Regions from separate parts of the Nocardia sp. CA-119907 genome, predicted to be linked through region 2. Evidence: riboswitches for the same ligand, from Rfam matches in the RefSeq annotation. Region 2 holds a riboswitch; each other region holds the start of a gene.
What was found. Region 2 has a riboswitch for S-adenosylmethionine ahead of ACQP2D_RS02415 (aminotransferase class V-fold PLP-dependent enzyme). Riboswitches for the same ligand answer to the same signal wherever they lie in the genome.

Region 1: linked by a shared signal. The riboswitch ahead of ACQP2D_RS31440 (amino acid ABC transporter permease) and the one ahead of ACQP2D_RS02415 (aminotransferase class V-fold PLP-dependent enzyme) in region 2 are both predicted to bind S-adenosylmethionine.
Region 3: linked by a shared signal. The riboswitch ahead of ACQP2D_RS38470 (bifunctional o-acetylhomoserine/o-acetylserine sulfhydrylase) and the one ahead of ACQP2D_RS02415 (aminotransferase class V-fold PLP-dependent enzyme) in region 2 are both predicted to bind S-adenosylmethionine.

The regions. Positions count from the first base shown of each region.
Region 1 is NZ_CP192091.1:7,039,501-7,047,252, reverse strand. Features, by position in the region: gene ACQP2D_RS31455 (LLM class flavin-dependent oxidoreductase) at 1-750, opposite strand, end outside; gene ACQP2D_RS31450 (ABC transporter substrate-binding protein) at 757-1,731, opposite strand; gene ACQP2D_RS31445 (amino acid ABC transporter ATP-binding protein) at 1,750-2,553, opposite strand; gene ACQP2D_RS31440 (amino acid ABC transporter permease) at 2,550-3,572, opposite strand; SAM riboswitch class I at 3,583-3,676, opposite strand; gene ACQP2D_RS31435 (hypothetical protein) at 4,004-4,717, shown strand; gene ACQP2D_RS31430 (glycosyltransferase) at 4,889-6,055, opposite strand; gene ACQP2D_RS31425 (LppM family (lipo)protein) at 6,273-6,938, opposite strand; gene ACQP2D_RS31420 (carotenoid biosynthesis protein) at 7,038-7,752, opposite strand, start outside.
Region 2 is NZ_CP192091.1:524,644-532,395, forward strand. Features, by position in the region: gene ACQP2D_RS02395 (Pls/PosA family non-ribosomal peptide synthetase) at 1-1,557, opposite strand, end outside; gene ACQP2D_RS02400 (MarR family winged helix-turn-helix transcriptional regulator) at 1,722-2,144, opposite strand; gene ACQP2D_RS02405 (DHA2 family efflux MFS transporter permease subunit) at 2,226-3,656, shown strand; gene ACQP2D_RS02410 (LysE family translocator) at 3,717-4,352, opposite strand; SAM riboswitch class IV at 4,478-4,592, shown strand; gene ACQP2D_RS02415 (aminotransferase class V-fold PLP-dependent enzyme) at 4,639-5,961, shown strand; gene ACQP2D_RS02420 (flavin reductase family protein) at 6,042-6,509, opposite strand; gene ACQP2D_RS02425 (YbaK/EbsC family protein) at 6,694-7,167, opposite strand; gene ACQP2D_RS02430 (2-oxo-4-hydroxy-4-carboxy-5-ureidoimidazoline decarboxylase) at 7,219-7,497, opposite strand.
Region 3 is NZ_CP192091.1:8,503,113-8,510,864, reverse strand. Features, by position in the region: gene ACQP2D_RS38495 (winged helix-turn-helix transcriptional regulator) at 1-193, shown strand, start outside; gene ACQP2D_RS38490 (oxygenase MpaB family protein) at 479-1,426, opposite strand; gene ACQP2D_RS38485 (TetR/AcrR family transcriptional regulator) at 1,572-2,273, shown strand; gene ACQP2D_RS38480 (hypothetical protein) at 2,350-2,769, shown strand; gene metX (homoserine O-acetyltransferase MetX) at 2,902-4,056, opposite strand; gene ACQP2D_RS38470 (bifunctional o-acetylhomoserine/o-acetylserine sulfhydrylase) at 4,053-5,402, opposite strand; SAM riboswitch class IV at 5,486-5,596, opposite strand; gene ACQP2D_RS38465 (TetR family transcriptional regulator) at 5,640-6,392, opposite strand; gene ACQP2D_RS38460 (MFS transporter) at 6,527-7,752, shown strand, end outside.

The DNA of each region.
Region 1 (7,752 bases), 3.2 Mb from region 2:
CACATCGAGGGCCTGCTGGGACGTGCGTGCCACGTGGAATCCGGCGGTACCCGCGCCGACCAGGGCGTCGGCCGGGTCGTGCCCGTAGTACTCCCAGCGCTCCCGATAGTGGCGCACCAGTTCGGCATACGGTTCGATCGGATTGGTGACATTGGCCGAGAACAGTGGGTCACCGTGGCGCGCGGCGAGTTCCACCGAATCGCGGCTGGTCGCGCTGCCGTGCCAGATCCGGATGCGCGGCTGCCACGGCCGCGGCAGGGCCTTGGCCTCGACCAATTCCGGACGGAACCGACCCGACCAGGTCACGCTGTCGCTGTCCCATAGCGCCCGAAACAGTTCGTAGCCTTCGCGATTGCGATCCCACTGGTCCTCGGTGGTGACGTGGTACAGCTTCGCCTGTGCCGCACCGTTGCCCTTGCCGATGATCAGTTCGAGGCGGCCGCCGGAGAGGTTGTCCAGAGTCGAGTAGTCCTCGAACGCGCGCACCGGATCCAGCAGACTCAGCGTGGTGACCGCGGTGAACAGGCTGAGCCGGGAGGTGACCGCCGCGATATGGGACAGGAGCACCGGCGGCGCGGCCGAGAGGAACGGATCCTCGTGCCGCTCACCGACGGCGAACCCGTCGTAGCCGAGTTCCTCGGCGAGACGAGCCTGGTCGATGACATTGGTGAGTCGCTCCCTGGTCCCAGGCAGCCGTCCGGTGCTCGGGTCGGGCACCCGGGTAACGAGGGTGAACAGCAGGAATTTCATCTGCGATCACGACTTCTTCGGTAGGCCGGGCGGATTGATCCGCGAGCTCGGCACGGTCTCGGTCTTCAGCCCCCACCGGTCGATGACCTGCTGGTAGGTGCCGGTCTGGATGGCGTTGTCGATGGCCTTGTTGATGGCGCCGATCAGACCGTTGTCCTTCTTGGTGAGCACACCGATTTCGCCTTGCAGCGTGTCACCGGCGCCGGAGAAGGTCGCGACGATCTTGGTCTGGTTCGCGGTGGTGCTGTGGTAGATCGCGGACGGATTGGGGCCGATGTAGCCGTCGAGGCGCTGCGAGGCCAGCGCCAGGTAGTAGTCGGTGACCTGCTGGAAGTAGGCGATATCGATCGCGGGCAGGCCCTCGGCGACGTTCTGCTCGTTCCACTTGACCAGCAGCTGCTCCTGATTGGTGCCGCTGCCGACGCCGATCCGCCTACCCGCCAGGCTCTTGCGATCCCTGTAGTCGAGCGTGCTCTGCTTGGGGATCTCCAGTGCGACGGTGTCATTGCGGTAGGTGGCGAAGTCGTATTTCTCCTTGCGCTCCTCGGTCACGGTGACGTTGGAGATGAACACATCCGCTTCGCCGGAGTCGACTCGCACGAAGTTCTGCGACCAATCGGCCACCTGCGCAACGAGTTTCAGACCGAGAATGTCGGCGATCAGTGCGGCGAAATCGACCTCGGACCCGACGATGGTCTTATCGTCGGTGGCGTAGAACCGCAGCGGGGGTGCCGCGCCGCCCGATCCGGTGACCACCAGCGTGCCGCGGTCGCGAATGGCCTGCGGCAGTTCGGCGGCGATGGCATCGACCTTGGGCGCGTGGATCCGGCCGGACTGGCCGGGGGACAGGTCGAAGGTGATCGAACCGGCGGGCTGCGCGGAGTTTTCCGCATCGGGGTCGGTGCCGCAGCCGGTGGCCAGCAACGCGACCGTGGCGGCCAGGCCGACCAGGGCGGAGAGCTTCATTGAATACCTGTTCATCGGGAGCGCGCACCGCGCTCAGCGGACTCGGGACAGAAATGCGCGGGTGCGCGGGTGCTGGGGGTTATCGAGTACGGCGGCGGGCGGGCCCTGTTCGACGATCACGCCGCCGTCGAGGAAGACGACGGTGTCGGCCACCTCACGGGCGAAACCGATTTCGTGGGTGACGATCACCAGCGCGGTGCCGCCGTCGGCGAGATCGCGGATCACGTCGAGGACTTCGCCGACGAGTTCCGGATCCAGTGCCGAGGTCGGTTCGTCGAACAGGATCACCGGCGGTCGCAGCGCCAACGCCCGGGCAATGGCCACCCGCTGCTGCTGTCCGCCGGACAGCCGACGCGGATAGGCGTCGGCCAGTTCGCCGATGCCGACACGGTCCAGCAGTTGCTCGGCCTCGCGCTCGACTTCCCGGCGCGGGCGGCCCTGTGCGGAAATCGGTGCGAGCGTGACATTGTCGAGCACCGTCAGATGCGGGAACAGGTTGAACTGCTGGAAGACGAAGCCGATATGCGAACGCTGTTTGCGCACCTCGCGATCCGACAGCGCGTGCAACCTATTGCGGCGCAGTCGATATCCGATCAGCTCGCCGTCGATGTGCACGGTGCCCGCGTCCAGCGACTCCAGATGGTTGATCACCCGCAGCAGCGTCGACTTGCCGGAGCCGGACGGGCCGATCACGGTGACCACCTCACCCGCCCGAACCGTCAGATCGATGCCGCGCAGAACTTCGGTGGTGCCGTAGGACTTTCGTACGCCGCGAACCGCTACCGCGGCGGCCCGGTCGACGCTGGTGTCGATCGTCTCGGTGACCGGCGCGCTCATCGGGTGGCTCCGCGCGGTGCGGCGGAACCGCTTTCGGCGATTTCACGCAGCTTGTGCCACACCTGCTGGATCGGAGTCGGTGGCGGTGTGCGGTGCGCGCCCTTGGCGTAGTGCCGTTCGATGTAGTACTGCGCCACCGAGAGAATCGTGGTCAGCACGATGTACCAGACCGTCGCGACCATGAGCAGCGGCACCACCCGGCCATTGCGTCCGTAGATCACCTGGACCTGGTAGAAGAGTTCCGCGATCGCCATTACCGAGACGATCGAGGTGCCCTTGAACAGGCTGATCACCTCATTGGTCGCATTCGGCAGGATCGAGCGCATCGCCTGCGGGACGATGACGGTGCGGAACTGTCGCAGCCGCGGAATCCCGAGCGCGGCGGCGGCTTCCAGCTGTCCGGGATCGACGGAGATGAAGCCGGCCCGGATGATCTCGGCCGAATACGCGGCCTGATGCAATGCGAGGCCGATGACCGCCGCGGTGAACCCGCTGATCACCCCGTTCACCTCGAAGGTGAGAAATCCAGGACCGAACGGGATGCCGAGCGACAGCGTTTTGTAGAGGTAGGCGATGTTGAACCAGAACAGCAGTTGCACGATCAGCGGAATCGAGCGGAACGCCCAGATATAGACCCACGAGATCACCCGCAGCACCGGATTATTCGACAACCGGGCGATTGCCAGTGCGGTGCCGATCAGGAATCCGAGTGCCGTACCCCACAGGGTCAGCTCCAGGGTGACCTTCAGCGCCGATAGCACCGACTTCGCGGTGAAGTACTTGGCGAAGGTCGACCAATCCCAGCCCGGATTGGTGACCAGTCCATGGACGAACTGCGCGAGCAGTACCAGCGCGACGGCGCTGATCACCCAGCGCCACGGATGCCAGGTCCTGGCGATCGGCGGTGCGCCGGTGGTGGTTACGGCAGTGCCGGGTGCACCCGATGCCGTGGCATCGGGTGTGTGGGCACCCGGTATCGGAACATCCGAGAGGGCATCGGATGCGACGGACGCGCTCATGATTTCGGTTCCTCCATCGTTCCCGGCGGAAGCACCCGCACCCGGTGACCGGGGGGTTGCTGCGACGTCGACGAGCCAGGTCTCTCGGTCGCTCTGGATGGTGTGTCCGACGCCGAGCACGGGTCGGTCGGTCTAGCCGAAATATCATGCGAAGCAGGCGAAGTCCGGCACAAGGGTACGAATCAGCGTGAGCGCAGATCTTGTCCGAACGGTTGTGAACAGGGATTATCGACCGGGTCGTGCGGTGGATCGCGAGGCTTCGGGTGTAGTCCCTCCGGCGTATTTCGCCTGGAGGGGGTACCCCGCGTGCCATCGTGACGGTCGGGTGGGTTGCGCGACGCGACGGCGTTGCCGGTCGAAATCAGCCCGGTTCTGTTGGTTTGCTGGAGTACTCTCTGACCTCATTCGTGCCCGACGATGAGGAGGTTCACGTGACCCTGCTGCGCCGTCTGACCACGCTTACCGCCATCGCGACCGGTGCGGCTGCGCTGACGCTGGCCGCCCCCGGCCTCGCCGCCGCGGTACCGGCGCCGATACCCGGACCCGCAATCCCGGCGGCGACCCCGCCGTCCGTCCAAGCCGCACCCGGAGATGCGTTCGGTGCTTACCAAGCCACTGTCGAGGCGCTGCGCGCTGTGGGCATCGACCCGTTCCTGTACCCGGCGGCCGCGGCGTTCTGCTCCAGCGGCAACTCCCTCGGCCTGGTCCCCGCCGTCGCGGGTGCTGTCCCGGGGCCGTGGCCCAAGACCACCGTGGCCATTCCTGGACTGGACCTTTCCGCGGTCAAGACGGGCCAAACCCTGTTCACCTTCATGCCCTACGGCGTAGCCACCGACAGCACGAACGTCTCCGGCATGAACGTCGCCTGGCTGAATCTGGCCAATGGCCGCAGCGGCGTCACCGCCATGGGCCCGCTCTCCGACGTCGTCCGAACCATGGTGCCCGCCGAAATCCCCGCCGAAATACGACCACTCGCCGAACGCGCCTTCGAGAACTTCTTCGCCACATTCCCCACCGGCGGCATCCGCGCCGTCCCCGTCGACACCGGTTCCGGCACCGTCCTGGCCGCGGTGTTCGGCACCGTCGACAACGCCGGCAAGCCCTGCTTCTTCCTGCCGACCGTCGGCATCACCTCGGTGCGCTGAGCCCGGCGAACATCCGAGGTCGCCAGGCCGCGCCGCTGGACCCTGGCCCGGATGTGGCGTCAGCTGATTTCGGGCATGCGGCTGCCTGGTTCCGGGGTTGATCAGGATCCGGTGGAACTGATGGCGGGGTCTCTGTCGGGCATTACCGCCATGGATTCGGCCTGATCTTGATCAGTGGGTGGTGTCGAGGTGGCGGGATTTCCAGGTCAGGGTGTTCGCGCGATGGGCTCGGCGCGAGCGGGACCACAGGCGGAGATAGGCGGCGATGGAGACCGGGTGTGCCAGGGCGGCAAGGATATCGGCGCGGGTAAGGGCGCCGCTTTCCAATGAGCGGGCGAGTAGGCGACTGGTGACCGCGGCGGTGTAGCCGAGGAGACCGGTGGCCCGCAGCCGGCCGCGACCGGCGACGGCGGCCAGCGGCGGTATCCAATAGGCCAGTGCCGCAATGGCTCCCACGGCCGCGCCGCCGGCGGTCGTGCCGCCGTAGGCCGACCACAGCCAGCGGGTATAGCCCGCCTCGAGTTCGGTCGCGTCCCGGTACATGCGGGTGCGCGCGGCGCGACCCGCCGTGACCACCGCGGTGCGGCGACCGGAACGGCGCAGGGCGCGAGCGATATCCAGATCCTCGGTGGGGCTGGCGGCCACCGCCGCGTGACCGCCGATGGCGAAATAGGCGGTGGCATCGAAAACGAGGAATTGGCCGCAGGCGACCGCTGTCGATGGTCTGCGGCTCCGATTGGCGATCCCGATCGGCAGGCTCGCCGCCCACGACCAGCACAGCAGCGGCTGTACCAGCGCTTCGGCAACCGATTCGGCAACCTGATACGGCCAGGGCGATAACAATGCGGCCCGACTCCGCCGCAATTCGGCGACCGCCGCGGCGATCGCGCGCGGGGCCACCCGCACATCGGCATCGAGGAAGATCAGCACCGCCGCATCCGCCCGCTCGGCCAGCCGGGCACAGGCCGCGGCCTTCCCGGTCCACCCCGGTGCGGGTTCGGCCTCGGATCGAATCACCGTGAATCGCCGATCACCCGCGATCGCCTCCGCGGCCGCCGCTTCGGTCCCGTCGCTGGACGCGTCGTCGAGAATCAGCACCCGCAGCCGTGGCACCCCCACCTGACCCCGCAGATCATCGATCAGCTCGGGCAGCCGCCGCGCCTCGTCGCGCGCCGGAATACAGATCGTCACGGGTTCGAGAACCGGCGTCGGCACAATCGGCAGCGTGCGCACCGTCACCCGATTGAACAGCGCGATCCCACAACCGATCAGCGCGATTGCCGCACCATACGGCGTCGCGACCGCCAAGCCCTGCCGCAGCGTCTTCGCTTCCGTCACGGCATCGCCTCCCCGGCGCGTCGAATGACGCCGTCGTCGGGCCGATTATGCGCGCGCCACGTACTCGCGTTTCGTATCGACGCGATCCACGCGTCCGGCGGCGTCATGAATCTCGCCCCGTGTGCGCTCGTCACGGTCACAATCGTGCCGCCGTGGCGCTCGGCATCGACGGGTGTCGGCGTTCCGCATCGAAACAATTGGGGTGCGAGGTGGGAATTCAGCGGCGTACGAGCGAACGCCAGAGGCTGCTCATGGAGAAACTGAATTCGGGGGCGCCGGGAGGTGCGGGGTTTCGGTTCATGTAGGCGATGGCGGCGACAATCGCCGCGACGGCGAGGGTGATGCCGCCGACGATGCCGGCCCAGCCCGCGAAGGAGCGGGTATTCGGATCGGCGTAGCTGACTTCGGCGCGCAGCGTGGAGACATCGCCGGCCGGCAGTTTCCAGGAGACGGTGGAGTCGTCCTCGCGGTTGCCATTGGTTTTGGCGACGCGGGCCGGGAAGGCCACCGTGAACTGCACGTCCGAGCCGTGCGGCGGAACGGATTTCAGGTCGACCCGGCCGTTGAGGCTGACCAGGTCGCCGGTGCGTTGGAACGACAGATTGAACATGCCCTGGGTCTGATCGGAGAGTCCGCCGAGCTGGCCGACCTCACCGAAGGACAGATCCTCGAAGAACACCTTGCTGCCGACATAGCCGTCCTGGCTGTACGGCTCGACCCGCACCTTGGCGGCCAGCGAGTCGGGCGCCTTCAGCTGCGGGCCCTTGTCATTGGCGTCCGCGGGCACGACCGCGGCCACGATCCGACCGGAGACCCGGTCATTGGACGACACACCCATCGAAACCTGCACCCGTAGGCAGCCCGCGAGCATGGGCACCAGCATTGCGGCCAGCAGTACTGCCGCCGCTACCCGCACCCCGGGCCGGGGTGAACGTAGAACCGGGGCATCGGGGATCGCGGTGAGAGGACTCGGCTGCACGGCTCACATCGTGCCAGGCCCACGCCCCCGATTGCCACGCGACGGGCGGAACGCGGGTCGGCCGAAGCTTCCGGCCGATGGCGTCCGCACCGTTTCATTCCCCCGAGCCCTGATCAACCGCACCAGCAGCGGCACACCGAGCACTCCCAGCCCGACACATCCGTACCATGCCGAATACGGCAGATCGAGGAACACCGCATGCGCGAGCGTCGAGCCGAGCCACGTCCACAGAAATACCACTACCGGCACCAGCGCCTCGGTCGGAATCGGAAACCAGCGCCCTGTGCCGGCCTCTCGCACCCCCACAGTGCGCGTCCCCGCCACGCGAGCCAACGCGGTCAGTAGCCCCGCCATCACCAGCGCCACCGCGAACCAACCCAGATAGTTCGTATACGGAATCGCATCGAGTCCGGGCAAACCCCAACCGGTGGCACACCAACTCCACTGACCATCCGCCACCATCTGCGGATCCAGGAACAGATCCCAACCCACCGCGCCGACCGCCGTCAGCGCAATCCGCCCGGCCGTCCGGCTGGTCAGCAGTCCGGCCACGACCCACACCGGGTACAGCCCGCCCGTCCAGGCCAGCGCGACCACCAGCGGCACCCCTGCCACCGCTGGCCCCAACCTGCCGTCGGCATAGTCATAGCAGCCGAATGGGAATCCCGTTGCGGTACCGATGATCTCGGCGAGCAGTCCGAGCCCGGAGACGATCACC
Region 2 (7,752 bases):
GGGGACGATGGCGAGCCGGGGGACCAGTGGGGCCGGGAGTTGTTGAGCGAGTTGGGCTCTGGCCGCGGACAGGTCGAAATCCGGTGCGGTACCGGTGAGATAGCCGACCAGGATCTTATTGCCCGCCTTGGTGGAGCGGATGGCGGCGGCGGCCCCGGTGACGCCGGGCAGATGTTGCAGTGCGTTATCGATCTCGCCGAGTTCGATGCGGCGGCCGCCGAGTTTGATCTGATCGTCGGCGCGGCCGAGGAAGACCAGACCCTCGCTGTCGTTGCGGACCAGATCGCCGCTGCGATAGGCCCGGTCCCAGCCGAGTGACGGCAGCGGAGCGTACTTTTCGGCATCCTTGGCCGGGTCGAGATAGCGGGCGAGACCGACGCCGCCGATCACGAGTTCACCGGTTTCGCCTTCGCCCACCGGGTTGCCGTCGGCATCGATGACGGTCAGATCCCAGCCGTCGAGCGGGAGTCCGATCCGGACCGGGAAGCCGCCGTCGAGCAGGGCCGCACAGGCGACCACCGTTGCTTCGGTGGGGCCGTAGGTGTTCCACACCTCACGGTCGGAATCGGTACGGCCTGCGCCCGGCCCGGCGTGATCCGCTTCCTCATCCGGGTCAGTCGCTCGCGCCGCGGACCGTCCGGCGAGGCGTTCGGCGAGTTCGGGCGGTACCGCCTCGCCGCCGAAGATCAACAGGCGGACCGGGTCGAGTGCCTCGGCGGGCCAGGTAGCGGCCAATGTGGGCACCGTAGAGACGATGCTGATCTCGCGGCGGACCAGCCAGGGGCCGAGATCCGCGCCGGTGCGGACCAGGGCGCGCGGCGCGGGCACCAGGCAGGCGCCATTGCGCCAGGCCAGCCACATCTCCTCGCAGGAGGCGTCGAAGGCGACCGAAAGTCCGGCCAGGACCCGATCGCCGGGGCCGATCGGGTCGTCCTGGAGGAACAGGCGCGCTTCCGCGTCGACGAATGCCGCGGCATTGCGGTGGGAGACCGCGACGCCCTTCGGGGTTCCGGTGGATCCGGAGGTGAAGATGATCCAGGCGTCGTCGTCGGTGGTGGGTCGAACGGTCGATTCGGCTGCGGTCGTTTCCGGGCGCCGATCGGTCCGTTCGACGGCCGCGACCGTCGGTTCGATGCCCTCGACCGTCGCGATGGCGGTAACTCGGGCTTCGCCGAAGACCAGTCGGGCGCGCTCCTCCGGATCGTCGGCGTCCACCGGGACGTAGGCGGCACCGGCATAGAGAATGGCCAGGATCGTGACGTAGAGCTCATGCGAACCGGACGGCATGCGGACGCCGACGCGGTCGCCCGGTCGCACGCCCGCCGCGATCAGATCGACGACACCGGCGTCGATCTCGGACAGCAACTCGGTATAGCTGAGTACCACGCGGCCGTCATCGATCGCGGGTGCCTCGGGGTGGGCCTGTGCGGTGCTGTTCAGAACGTCGACAAGGGTCCTGGCCTGCGGCGCGAGTGCGGCGCGGAGCAAGGGGTGTGGCGTCGGGAGCCCGGTCGCCTGGTCCTTGCCCGCCGCGGTGTCGACCTGCGGCTGCAGCATTACGTCCTGCCCACCTCTCATAGACCTGCCCAGCGCTTTCCCCGTTGTTGTTTCACAGGATGGTTACCAATGGGCAAACGCCACGGTGACCAACTGTCTACGGTACCTGCGGTATCGGCATGTTGTCGTCGACCGAACCGGGTGGTCGGTTGGCAGTGGCGGGCTCAGATGTCTTCGCCGAGCGCCTTCAGTGCCAGGCGGTGCAGGGTGCGCCGCTCCTCGTCGTCGAGGCGGTACAGCACCCGCTCGGCGGCCTGCTCGATGAGTTCATCGGTCTTGCGGCGCTCGGCCCGTCCGGCTCGGGTGATGGAAAGCCGGTACTTGCGCCGGTCCGTCGAATCGCGGGTGCGGACCACGAACCCGGCGTCTTCCAGGCCGTCGATCAGCCGCACCACCTCGCTGCGATCGATGCCGAGCGCGGTGGAGACCTGCTGCTGGGACAGGTCGTCGAACTCCTCCAGGCAGACCAGCACCCAATGTTCGCGCAGGGACGTGCCCATTTCGGCATGTACGGCCTTGTGCAGCTTGCCGAGCGCGTAGGTCGGGAAGCGGAGCAGGCCGCGGGGGTGGATGTGGTCGGCGGGCATTCGATAATTGTATCTATTGTTGATGTTATCGATTGTTGATAGCCTCCACAATCTAGGTTGTCTACAAATAGCGGAGGATCCATGTCGGATACTCGAACGGCCGTCGCCGCCACCGCGCCCGCACTCGCACTCGAACCGATTCCGGCCCGGGTATGGCGGGTCGCCGGTGTGGTGGTCTTCGGCGCCGTGATGAGCATGTTGGATACGTCACTGGTCAATATCGGCCTGAACACCATCGCCACGGATCTCGGTGCGGCACTGGACAGTGCGCAGTGGATCGCGAGCGGATATCTGCTGGCACTGGCCGTGACGCTGCCGCTGTGCGGTTGGCTCGGACGCCGGTTCGGGATGGATCGGGTCTGGTTGAGCGCGCTGGCCGCGTTCACCGTCACCTCGGGGTTGTGCGCACTCGCGCCGAATATCGGTTGGCTCATCGGGTTGCGGATCGCGCAGGGGTTGGCCGCGGGTTTGCTGGTGCCCGCGGGGCAGACGCTGATCGGTCAGGTCGCCGGTCCGCAGCGGCTGGGCCGGGTGATGAGCGTGGTCGGGATCGCGGTGGTCGCCGCACCCGCGATCGGGCCGACGGTCGGCGGCGTCATGCTGGCGAACCTGGACTGGGAGTGGTTGTTCCTGATCAATATCCCGTTCGGGCTGGTGGCGTTCGTACTCGCGCGCCGGGTATTGCCGCGGGCGGCGACGGCGGATACCCAGGGCCGATTCGACACCACCGGATTCGCGTTGATCGGCGTCGGTCTGTCGGCATTGGTCTACGGGCTCGGTGAATTCGGTAGTCGCGGTAGCATTTCCGCGCCCACGGTATGGGTTTCGGTGCTGGTCGGTGCGCTGGCACTCGGACTGTTCGTGGCGCGGTCGGTACGTGGGCACGGTGCGAATCTGCTCGACGTCGGACTGTTCCGGCATCCGGTGTTCGCGACGGCGAATGTGGCGAACTTCTTCGCCGGTGCCTCGATGTTCGGGTCGATGCTGGTGCTGCCGTTGTACTTTCAGGTCCTGCACCGCGATGGTCTGATAGCGACCGGATTGCTGCTGATGTCGTTCGGGCTCGGCGGCATTATCGCGATGCCGATCGGCGGCCGGTTGACCGATCGGTACGGCGGTGGTGTTGTCGCGGTGGTCGGCAGTGCGGTCACGGTCGCCGTCACGGTGCCGTTCGCGCTCGGCGATGCCTCGATGAATCCTGTTGTGATACAGGCGCTTTTGCTGATTCGCGGCATGGCGACCGGGTTGACCGGGATGCCCATCGTCGCCGCGGCCTATGCCGCGGTGCGGCCCCAGCAGATGCCCGATGCGGCATCGTTCGTCAATATTCTGCAGCGGGTCGGCGGGTCGATCGGAGCGGCATTGCTGGCGGTGGTGCTGTATCGCGCAGCCGCCGCCGGATTGCCGGTGGATGCCGGGTTCCGGCAGGCGTTCTGGTGGCTCACCGCCGCCGCGGTGGTTTCGCTGATCGCGTCGGTGCTGCTGTGGCGCAAGGAGATTCAGCCGAACTAGCGACGCCGTGCGCCTTGTCGACGGCTACCCGAGGTGGCCATCGACAAGGCGCGCAATGGATTACGCGGCCGACGCGGCGGTGCCGATCCCGAGTGCCGCGAGGATGGCCGCGCTGATCTGCTCGAGCCGATCGCGAACCCGGGGGCGGCGCAGCATGGCCACCGCCCGGGAGGCCAGCAGGGCGAGCAGGATCATCTCCACGGCCGCGATGCTGCATTCGATGGCGCCGAGCGCGAGGGTGTTCGCGAAGGTGACATCGGTGAGGAATTGCGGCAGCACCGCCAGGTAGAACAGCCCGACCTTCGGGTTGAACATGCACGACACCAGCCCCGCGGCGAATGCCGAGCGAACTGAGGTCGCCGCGTCCGTGCCCGGCTGACCGGACACCTGCGCGGTGTCGGTCCCGCGCTCCTTGCGGTGCTCGACCAACGCCCGAACTCCCAAGTACACCAAGTAGATTCCGCCGATGACCTTGAGCATCCGGTAGGCGGTCGCGGACTGTTCCAGCAGTGCGGCGACCCCGGCCGCGACCACCACCGCCCAGACGATGCCGCCCAGTGCCGAACCGATTGCCGCGGCGATGCCAGGTCGTGCGTCCACGATCGAGAATCGCAGCACCAGGAACGAGTCCGGACCGGGCGTGATCGACAGCAGAACGCACAGACCGATAAAGCTGAGCAGCAGGGAAAGCGTCACCACTCGATGAGATCGCAGATCGTCCGGCTTTGCAAGGTTATTTATTTGAGTGCATGGATATGCATTGAAGGGGCGACGAAAACGGCGGTTGACACAGCGGTGCGGCATCTGCCAATCTCGGTTCAGGTCATGAGTACCAGCGTCAAGCCCCGGCTAGCTGGTCGGCAACCCTCCTCCGCGGTGGGGTGCTCCGGGTGATCGACCGGGCCGCAGCCCGACCGGGTGCGGCAAGCGCGGACTCGGATAATCACCTGATTACGGGTCCCATAGCCGATGGGATTTTGTGATGGCTGCTGTTGTTGACCAGACCTGTTCCGCCTTCGCCCGGGTCTCCGGTGACGACCTCCGGGTGCCGCTGGTCCAGGGCGGGACGACCACCTACGCCAACTTCGACTACGCCGCGAGCGCACCGGCACTGGCGCAGGTCACCGACCGGGTGCAGCAACTGCTGCCGTACTACGCGAGTGTGCACCGCGGCGCGGGTTACGCCTCGCGGATCTCCACCGAGTGCTACGAAGCCGCCCGCGGTTCGGTCACGCGTTTCCTCGATGCCGCCGACGACCAGGTGGTGGTATTCACCCGCAACACCACCGATTCGCTCAACCTGCTCGCCGCCTGCGTCCCCGGCGACACCGTGGTGCTGGATATCGAGCATCACGCGAACTTCCTGGCGTGGACCCGGCACGGCCGCCGCGTCGTGCGGGCCGCGGCGACCGTCGAGGAGACCATCCGTCAGCTCATCGCCGAATTGTGCAGTAGGCCAGCCGCATTGCTCGCGGTCACCGGCGCCTCCAATGTGACCGGTGAGGTCCTGCCCCTGGAGCGCCTGGCCACTATCGCCCACCAGTGCGGAGCCCGCATCCTGGTCGATGCCGCGCAACTGGCACCGCATCGTCGAATCAGCCTGCGCGACACCGGTATCGACTACCTCGCCTTTTCCGGTCACAAGCTCTACGCGCCGTTCGGCGCGGGAGTGCTCGTCGGACGCCAGGATTGGCTCGATGCCGCCGAACCGTATCTGGCGGGCGGCGGCGCGGTCCGCGAGGTCGGCGTCACCCGCACGGAGTGGGCATCCGCTCCACAGCGTCATGAGGCCGGTTCCCCGAATGTCCTCGGTGCGGCCGCGCTCGCCGCCGCATGTGACGCGCTCTGTGCGATCGATTCCGAATCCCTCGCCACTCACGAACATCTGCTCGCCGATCGGCTGCGCACCGGCCTGTCCGCCATTCCGGGCGTCAACCTGCTGCGCATCTGGGACGACAGTCCGGACATCGTCGGCATTGTCGCCTTCACCCTGGATGGTTTCGTCCCCGGCCAGGTCGCGGCCTACCTCTCCGCCGAGCACGGCATCGGCATTCGCGACGGCCGCTTCTGCGCCCATCCCTTGCTCGCGCGCCTCGGCCTCGATGGCGCTCTGCGCGCCAGCATCGGCCTCGGCACCAGCTCCGCCGATGTGGACCGCCTGATCGATGCCATCGCCACCCTCGTTGCCAAGGGCGCGAGCTGGAACTACGCCTGCACCGATGGGCAGTGGAATCCGACCCCCGAGACCCGCCCCTTCACCAGCACCCATGCCACGGACGGCGCCGCGCCCTGCGTGATCGGCTAACGCCGCCGACTTCGTTCCGAGAACTTCACCGCGCAGGGAACGATCGAACGCTATTGCTGCCCAGCAGAATTCGACCGAGCTCAGTCCTCGAGCGAGGTCGGGCGGTAGTAGCGGCCGCGGTAGTAGAGCAGTGGCGCGGCGGCGGGCTGTTCCTCGGTGCTGTCGCGCACCCGGGTGACCAGGCCGACGACGAAGGTGTGGTCACCGATCGGGATCAGCTGCTGAATGGTGGCCCGGATCCAGATGGGGGTGCCGTGCAGTACCGGTTCGCCGGTGTCCAGGGTGGTCCATAGCGAGCGATCGGTGAAGCGTTGATCGGCGGTGCGGGCGAAGCGTTGGGCCAGATCGTGCTGATGTTCGCCGAGGAAATGGATGACCACGGACTCGGCCGCCCGCAGCGCGGTCAGGCTCGACGAGGTGTGGGCGATATTGAAGGAGACCAGCGGGGGCTCCAGGGACAGCGATGCGAATGAGGTGGCGGTAAAGCCGACCGGACCGTTTTCCGAGCCGAGGGTGACCACGGTGACGCCCGCGGGATAGTGCCGCATGGAAGCGCGGTACTGCTCGGCGGTGATGCCGCTCAGATCATCGGGAATCTGGATGTCCGTGGCAGGCGGTTGAGCATCAGTCACATGACGAAACTACGCCGGGTTTGTCGGTAATGGGCCGTCGCATGGTTGTTGGACTGATCTCCCTTGCGCGGTCCGCACTGTTCCCGAGCGGGCACGGAATTCAATCCACGTCGATCGGAAGTCCGGCGGTAATGCGCACCAGTTCCCGAAACGAGGTGCGGAACACGGTATTCGGAACGCCGCCCGCGGCCCACACCTCCCGGTGCGCCGATAGCGCGTTGTCCACCCAGGTCGGCAGGTTGGTGGGGTGGCCGACCGGCGCGATGCCGCCGATGGGCTGACCGGTCACCTGCTGCACCATATCGATGGGGGCAGGGGTGAGTGTGCCTTCCAGCCGCGCGCCGGTGTTCGCCAGATCCACCTGATGCGCGCCGGAGACCAGCAGCAGCACCGGATCCTCATCGAGCAGGAACACCAGGGATTTCGTGATGGCACCCACATCGACGCCGAGTGCCCGTGCGGCATCGGCGGCGGTGGGCGTGGGGGCGGGCTGAGTGACGATGACACCATGGTGGCCGCGCGCGATCAGGGTATCCGCGACCCGGCATGCGACTGGTGGAAGCGACCTGCGCATGGATCCAGAGTAGAGCGATTGCGGGCAATACGCCGGACGAGTTTCGCTCGGTCAGTATTCGGGATATCCGTCGGTGGGTCCGAGCATCCGGTCGATCCGGTCGTGCACCACCCGGGCCAGCTCACTCACGTTGCGCTGCGAGACCTGTTCGTGCACAACCGCATCGAAGGCGCGATCGAGATCGGATTGAGAGAGTGCGAGCAGTTCGACATCCGCCGTGGCCAGCAGCGCATCGCGATCCGGGTAGGGCCGGGCGTCGGCGAGCGTGGCCGCCCAGGTGACATTGCAGCAGACTTCGAACAGCGCGTGGACGGCACGGGCGCGAGTCATCGCGTTGAAACGGTCAAGCCCTATTCCTTGATGCATCAGCACGATGGCCTCCCAGCCCGATGATGCGGGGTTTGCTGACTCGACCATCATGCGGCCGGCGCCGATGGGTGAACCAGTGCGCCACACCAACATTTGCACAGCATTTACATGCTGTGTTGGATTTGCCGCGCCTGCGGCGCGGCGTGTTCGCGGCCCCCTTTTGTCTCGCGTCCGAGCCGTCGAGACTCGCGCCTGCGGCGCATGCGCTTCGACGGC
Region 3 (7,752 bases), 1.7 Mb from region 2:
CACCCAAACGCTGCGGCAACTCGAGACCGACGGATTCGTCACGCGCACAGTGCATCCCACGGTTCCGCCCCGCGTCGACTACGACCTCACCGACCTCGGCCGCAGCCTGCGCACTCCGATCGCCGCGCTGCGCGATTGGATCGAGGTCAATATCAATCGCATCGAGGAAGCTCGCCGCCGCGCTGCGGGCTGATCGCTGGAATGCGGATTCGGCTGCCGCGCAGCGTATCTCGTGGAACGACCCCGGCCGCAAAGCGGGCCTGCGACGATCGACACCACCGTTGTCGCCGCCCGAGCTGTGGCATACCGGACCGGACGATGTGGTCAGAACATCGGAAGGGATGAATTCGCTGCGACGAACTCGGCAGCGAATTCATCACGCGTACAGGTCATCTCGGCAGGCTGGCCCGGTGCATCGTGACAGGCGATGCGCCGGGCCAGCCGGTCCGATTATCCCTGAACGGAATTCGGGGCAGCGTTAGCTCGCCTCGATGACCGCACGCCGTCCGTGCCCACCGTACAACTGCCGCGCCTCGCTCGGCGTAACCGTCTCCGGTCGCGTCGGCGGTTCGCCCTTCAGATGCTGTTCCAGAATCTGCCCCGCCATCGGCGCGATATACGGCGCGGCGACGATCAGCCCGAACGAGTTGAACGCCTTCGTGCCCCACACGATGATCTTGGCGGCCGGGCGCACCGCCAGATCCACGATTCCCGGCCGATCGAAGCGGCCGAGCCTGCGCATCCACTTCGGCAGCGTGGCAACCGAAGCCAGTGACAGCAACCGACTGCCGAGGGCATAGCTGATCCCGGCGCCATGGCGCGGGGAGGTCCACAGTAGGTGATGCATGCCCGCCTCGGCGCGCTCGGACGTGCACAGGCGCGGGCGGACTTTCGCAAAGTACGCGCGCACCTCCTCGCGCGAGCGCGGCACCTCCTCCGGTTTGCAGGTCTGCAGTTCGGCGGCGATCGCGCACTCCTGCCAGTAGCGCGCCTCCTCCTCGGGGCTGAGCGGCCCGGGGCCGAAGACCTCGTAGGCCTTGAGTACCGAATGCCAGCCGGTGATGTGGATCCACAGCTGGGTTTCCGGGCTGTTCGCGCTGTAGCGCTGACCGCTGATCGGTTCGATGCCGGTCATCGGCGCGTGCACCTGCATCAGGTGTTCCGCGGCCTGGATGGCGGTGCGGCCGTCGGCGATCGCGACGAGCAGGAAGTAGGCGAAGGTGTGGTCGAGGCGGCTGCGCGGATCGGTGTAGATGCCCTGCGAGTCGGCGACGGCCGCGGTCAGGAATGGGTCGAAATGCTCGAGGACCACCGCGCGCTGGAAGCCGATTACCGCGGTCGGTGCGGTCCAGACCTTCCAACTGGGCGAATCCGGGCCGAAGAATCCGTAGTCGTCCCGGCGAAGTGTGGTCGGATCGAAGGCCATCTGCTGCTCCTTTGCCTGCTCGCCTTCCCTGAGCGGCGAATACAACGCAACCGTAGCAATTGCGGTCGGGCAATGCAACGGCCCCGTAGCATTTATCTGTGGACGGATTCCGAATCCGCCGCCGGTGCTGACAGGATGGATGCGAATGGAGGTGAACCCGACAGTGACCAAATCGCGTTCCGCGCCGAAGCCGGCCGCACCGGACCGGCCGCGACGGCGATACGCGCCCCGCCTGCCGCCCGACGAGCGTCGTGCCCAACTGCTCGACGCCGCCTACACGGTGCTGAGCCGAATGGAACTGCACGAACTGAGCATGGAGGCGGTCGCGCACGAGGCCGGTGTCGGAAAACCGGTGCTGTACACCGTGTTCAAGACGCGCGCCGAACTCGTTGCGGCGCTCTTGGAACGCGAACGCGAACGCGGCCTGGAGCAGGTGGCCGCGACGCTGCCGACCGATCTGCTCGGCGCGGACCCCGTCGCGGTCGCTTCCGCGACCGTTGCGGCATTTGTCGGTGTCGCACTGGAGAATCCGACGCGCTGGCGGCTGATCCTCGCCGGACCCGGCACTGCCCCCGACGAATACCGTGCGGCACTTGTCGATTCGCGCACCGGCGTCTTCGATCAGGCCGAGTCGCTGGTCCGCATGGGCATGGCGGTCGATTCGCGCTGGGCGGGAATGGATTCCGGACTGCTCACCAACTCGCTGTTGAGCGTCGCGGAAATGCTCGGCAGACTCGCGGTCAGCGCACCGGAGGAATATCCCCGCGAGCGACTCGAAGGCTTCGTCCACTCCATCGTGCAGTTGCTCGTCGGCGCGCCCGACGCAGGCGCCCTGCGAGCTGAATAATGTTGCGGTCCAACTAGATCAGGTTTCCCAACCCGGAAAACATGGGTGAGCCGATGGGAATGGCATGATCTCGATCATGACCAATCGACGACTTCCCGTACTCGCGCTGACCGCGCTTCCTGCCATGGCGATCGCGTTCGGCTCGGGCGCCACCGCCACCGCCAGCGGGCTGGAGCCCCCGGTGATGGAAGAGGTCTTCGCGCTGACGGGAACCGTCTCGGCGAAATTCCACAACCCGAACGACCGTGGCGTGTGCTGGGTCTACAACGCCGACACCGGCGAAATCTTCGGCGGCAACAACCCGACCTCCTTCGCCGTTCCGGACGGCAAGATGGTCCAGACCTCCCTGGGCAACGGCAACCTCCCCACCGGCCAGGTACACGTCCGCGGCGCCTGCGCCTTCGACCGCCCAACCGGCAACCACGACTACGCCTCCACCACCGACATCATCACCGTCGACGTAACCGGCAAGCCGAGCACCGGCAGCTTCGGCTGACCCACCCAAGACCGAATAGCACCCGGGCCCAGCGGTCTGGCCCGGGGCGCTGTTGCCCGACCAATCGATCGCGGACAGACCGGCGTCGCGGGGCGGCACCGATGCCGAACCGCTGAACATCGCGGCGAGAGTTCAGCGGGTGCGGCTGATTCGGGCCAGGCGCATGGTTTCGGTCAGGAGTTTCGAGACCGCTGCCGCTTCGGTGAGGAAGCCGTCGTGTCCGTCGCGGGAATGGACGATTTCCAGACCTTCGCAGCCGGGGAGGCCGTCGGCCAACTCCTGCTGGGTTCGCAATGGGTACAGGCGATCGGAATCGACACCGCCGACCACGCACGGGACCGGAGTGGCGGCCAGGGCGGCCGATACGCCGCCGCGGCCGCGGCCGATATCGTGGCGGTTCATCGCCTCGGAGAGCAGCACGTAGGTAGCGGGATCGAAACGGCTACAGAGCTTTTGGGCCTGGTGGTCCAGATAGCTCTGCACCGCGTAGCGGCCGCCGTGCCACGGATCCTCATCGCCCTGCGCGTGGTTCTCGAACCGGTGATCGAGTTCGCCCTCGGTCCGGTAGGTCAGGTGCGCGATGCGCCGGGCGATGCCCATACCGGCCATGGGGGCGCGGTCGGTGTCATGATAATCGCCGCCCTGCCAGTCCGGATCGGCCTTGATGGCGGCGATTTGCGTTGTCTGCGTGCCGATCTGGTCGGCGGTGGCGCGTGCGCCGACGGCCAGCACCAGTGCGGAACCGACCCGATCGGGAGCGCCGACCATCCACTCCAGCACGCGCATGCCGCCCATCGAACCGCCGACCACGGCGGCAAGGCGCTCGATGCCGAGCAGATCGAGCAGCGCCGCTTCCGCGGTCACCTGATCGCGGATGGAGATCTCCGGAAACCTTGCGCCCCAGGGCTTTCCGTCCGGTGCCAGCGATGACGGGCCGGTGCTGCCCTTGCAGCCGCCGAGCACATTCGTCGCGACGACGCACCATTCGTCGGTATCCACCGGCGCACCGGGCCCGACCATGCCGTCCCACCAGCCGGGCAGCGGGTGGATATCGTCGGGCACCCCGACGACGTGCGAGTCACCGGTCAGCGCGTGCTCGACCAGCACCACATTGTCCAGCATGGGGGAGAGCTCGCCCCAGCGCTGCACGGCCAGATGGACGTCCGGGATGACCGCGCCGTTCTCCAGCCGCACATCCCCGATGGCGATGATGCCGAGCCGCCCGTCCGGCGGTGGCAGGGCCACCGCGGACGAACGGACGGTACTCGGGTCGGCACTCACAGTCACGTCGTAGCCGCCGCGAAACCGGCTCGCAGATCGGCCAGGATGTCATCGATCCCCTCGATGCCCACGGCGAGTCGGACCAGCCCCGGGGTGACGCCGGAGGCCAGTTGCTCAGCGGGCGTCAACTGCGAGTGTGTCGTGGACGCCGGGTGGATTACGAGAGAACGCACATCCCCGATGTTAGCTACATGGCTGTGCAGGGCTAACGCGTCCACGAACTTCTTGCCCGCATCGACGCCGCCGCGCAGTTCGAACGCGACGATCGCGCCCGCGCCCTTCGGTGCCAGTTCGGCGGCGCGTCGATGCCACGGCGAGGACGGCAGGCCCGCGTAGAACACCGATTCCACGGCCGGATGCGTGCTCAGGAATTCGGCGACCGCCTGTGCGTTGGCGACGTGGCGCTCCAGCCGCAGGCTCAGCGTTTCGATGCCCTGACTGATCAGGAACGCGTTGAACGGCGATATCGCCGCGCCGAGGTCGCGCAGCAGCTGCACCCGCGCCTTGAGTGCATAGGCCGGAGCGCCGAGATCGGCGAAGACCGCGCCGTGGTAGCTCGGGTCCGGGGTGGTGAAACCGGGGAAGCGGGATTCGCCCTGCGCGTCGCGCACGGTCCAGTCGAAGGCGCCGCCGTCGACGATCACGCCGGCCACCGCCGAACCGTGCCCGCCCAGGTACTTGGTCGCCGAATGCACGACGATGTCCGCGCCGTGGGCCAGCGGCTGGATCAGGTACGGGGTCGCGACCGTATTGTCGACGATCAGCGGCAGGCCCGCCGCGTGCGCGATCGCGGAAATGCCGCGGATATCGAAGATCGCACTGCTCGGGTTGGCGATGGTCTCGCCGTAGAAGGCCTTGGTATTCGGCCGGATCGCCGCGCGCCACTGCTCGAGATCGTCCGGATCCTCGACGAAGGACACCTCGATGCCGAGCTTGGGCAGCGAGTAGTGGAACAGGTTGTAGGTGCCGCCGTAGAGGTGCGGGCTGGAGACGATGTGATCGCCAGCGGCGGCGAGATTGAGGATCGCGTAGGTCTCCGCGGCCTGACCGGAGGCCAGCAACAGCGCGGCGACACCGCCCTCCAGGGCGGCGATGCGCTGCTCGACCACATCCTGGGTCGGGTTCATGATCCGGGTGTAGATATTGCCCGGCTCGGCCAGCCCGAACAGTGCGGCCGCGTGATCGGTATCACGGAAGGCGTACGAGGTGGTCTGGTAGATCGGGAGTGCGCGTGCGCCGGTGATCTCGTCGGGCGTCTGGCCCGCGTGGATCTGCTTGGTCTCGAAGGACCACTGCGCCGGATCGATTCCGGCGGAATCGATATCGGTCGCGGACGCGTTGGGGTCACTCATGTCTTGCTCCAAAGGGGTTGTTCGCCAGCAGGTTTCAACGGAATGCGGGTGACGGACAACAACACATGGCGGGAACCTCCTGAAGTGCGCGCTTGCTCTCGGCTTTCGAGAGCCCGGTCATCACCCGGAGCACCCCACCGCAGCTGGAGGGTTGCCGTCCAGCAAGCCGGGGCTTCGCGCTGGCACTCATGACCTGACCGACATGGTAACCGGAGTGCGGTCGGCGGCTGAAATCCGTTACCGGTTTTCCGCCGCGGCGACGTCGGTGCGCCCGGTGCACACCCGCATGAACTCGTCGAATGATGTGGTGAACGCGTTGCGGGCGTCGGCAGCGGCGGCCGAGGTGTCGGCCTCGTCGAAGATCGAGTTCGAACATTCCATGCTGAGATGACCGATCAGCTGCCAGGCGCCGACGACCAGGCGCACCGGCAGCGCGTCGGGCTGGGTGTCGAGTCGGTCGGCGATCGCTTCGGCGATCGCGACGTTCTTATCGTCGGCGAGTTCCATGCTCTGCGCGCTGACCGTCGGACTGCTGCGCAGGATCCGCTGCATCTGCTGGAAGCGCCGGAACGAAATGGGGCCATCGACGCTTTCCGCGGCGTGATCGACGACTTGCAGGAATGCCTCGCGCAGCGATAGCAGTTCATTGCCGGTGACCGGAAGTCCGCGCAGGCATTCGGCGATGGCGAGGCCGAAGTCCTTGACCGGCCCGAGGACGATGTCCTCTTTGCTGTCGAAGTACCGGTTGATGGTGCGCGGTGACACGTCCGCGCCGTTCGCGATCTGCTCGACCGTCGTCGCGTCGAATCCCTGTGCGTCGCAAAGGTCCAACGCGACCTCGATGATGCGCAGCCGGGTCTGCTGCTTCTTGCGTTCGCGCAATCCCACGCTCGCGCCGGCGCCGGACGAACCGAGCCCTGGGTTTGCTGTGGCGCGCACAGCGTTGTCGGCTGCGGCGCTCGCGCCGATCGGCGTCGATGACTCGAGCATGGCCCCATGCTATCGCAATCGGGACATTTCGTGTCCTTAACAGTCAAATGTCGTGATGCGACATTTTTCTCTTGACGACAAATGTCCGTCGATGACAGGATGACTGCACGACTTCGGACGGCTAGGAGAAGACAGTGAGCGAGACCGCGACAGTGGTGGAAGTTCCAGGAAGACAGGCCAGCTCGACGCGCTGGCTGGCGCTGGGTGTGATTGCATTGGCCCAGCTCATGGTGGTTCTCGACGCCACCATCGTGACCATCTCGCTGCCCTTCGCGCAGCAGGACCTCGACATCAGCGACGGCAACAGGCAGTGGATGCTCACCGCCTACACACTGATCTTCGGCGGTCTGCTGCTGCTCGGCGGACGGCTGGCCGACTATATGGGGCGGCGCCGAATCTTCATCGTCGGTCTCGTCGGCTTCGCCGGGGCATCCGCGGTGGCCGGTCTGGCGCAGAACGGCGCCGAGCTGTTTGCCGGGCGTGCGCTGCAGGGCGCGTTCGCGGCGTTGCTCGCACCGGCGGCGCTGTCATTGCTCTCGGTGACCTTCACCGAGGCGAAGGAGCGCGCGACCGCATTCGGCGTGTTCGCCGGAATCTCCGCGGGTGGTGCGGCGCTCGGCCTGATCGCGGGTGGGGCGCTGACCGAGTACGCCTCGTGGCGCTGGTGCCTGCTGGTGAACACCCCGATCGCACTGCTCGCGCTGCTCGGCGCGCTGGCGTTCGTGGTGCGGGATGTGCCGACGCCGCGCACCGGCGGCTATGACGTGCCGGGTGCGGTCACCGTGACGCTCGGTCTGATCGCCATCGTGTACGGATTCAGCCGCGCCGCCGAGGACGGCTGGCTGGCCGGGAGCACCCTCGGATTGCTCGTCGTCGGTGTCGCATTGCTGATCGCCTTCGTCGTCATCGAGCGCCGCTCGACGAATCCGCTGCTGCCGCTGCATATTCCGGGTGAGATCAACCGCGGCGGCGCGTTCCTCGCCGCATTGCTGATCCCGATCGCCATGTTCGCGATGTTCCTGTTCCTGAGCTACTACTTCCAGATCACCCTCGGCTACTCGTCGCTGAAGGCCGGCTTCGCCTTCCTGCCGTTCCCGGCGGGCATCGCGATCTCCGCCGGTGTCACCAGCGCGCTGCTGCCGAAGCTCGGCCCGCGTCCGCTGATGGTGGCGGGCGCCGTGCTCGGTGTCCTCGGGCTGGTGTGGCTGGCGCAGCTGAGCTTCGGCGACAGCTACGCGGCCAGCGTGCTGCCCGCGCAGGTGCTGATCGCGCTCGGCATGGGCCCGCTGTTCGTCGGCATGCAGACCGTCGCGCTGCATCAGGTCGAGGAGGAGGACTCGGGTGTGGCCAGTGCGCTGCT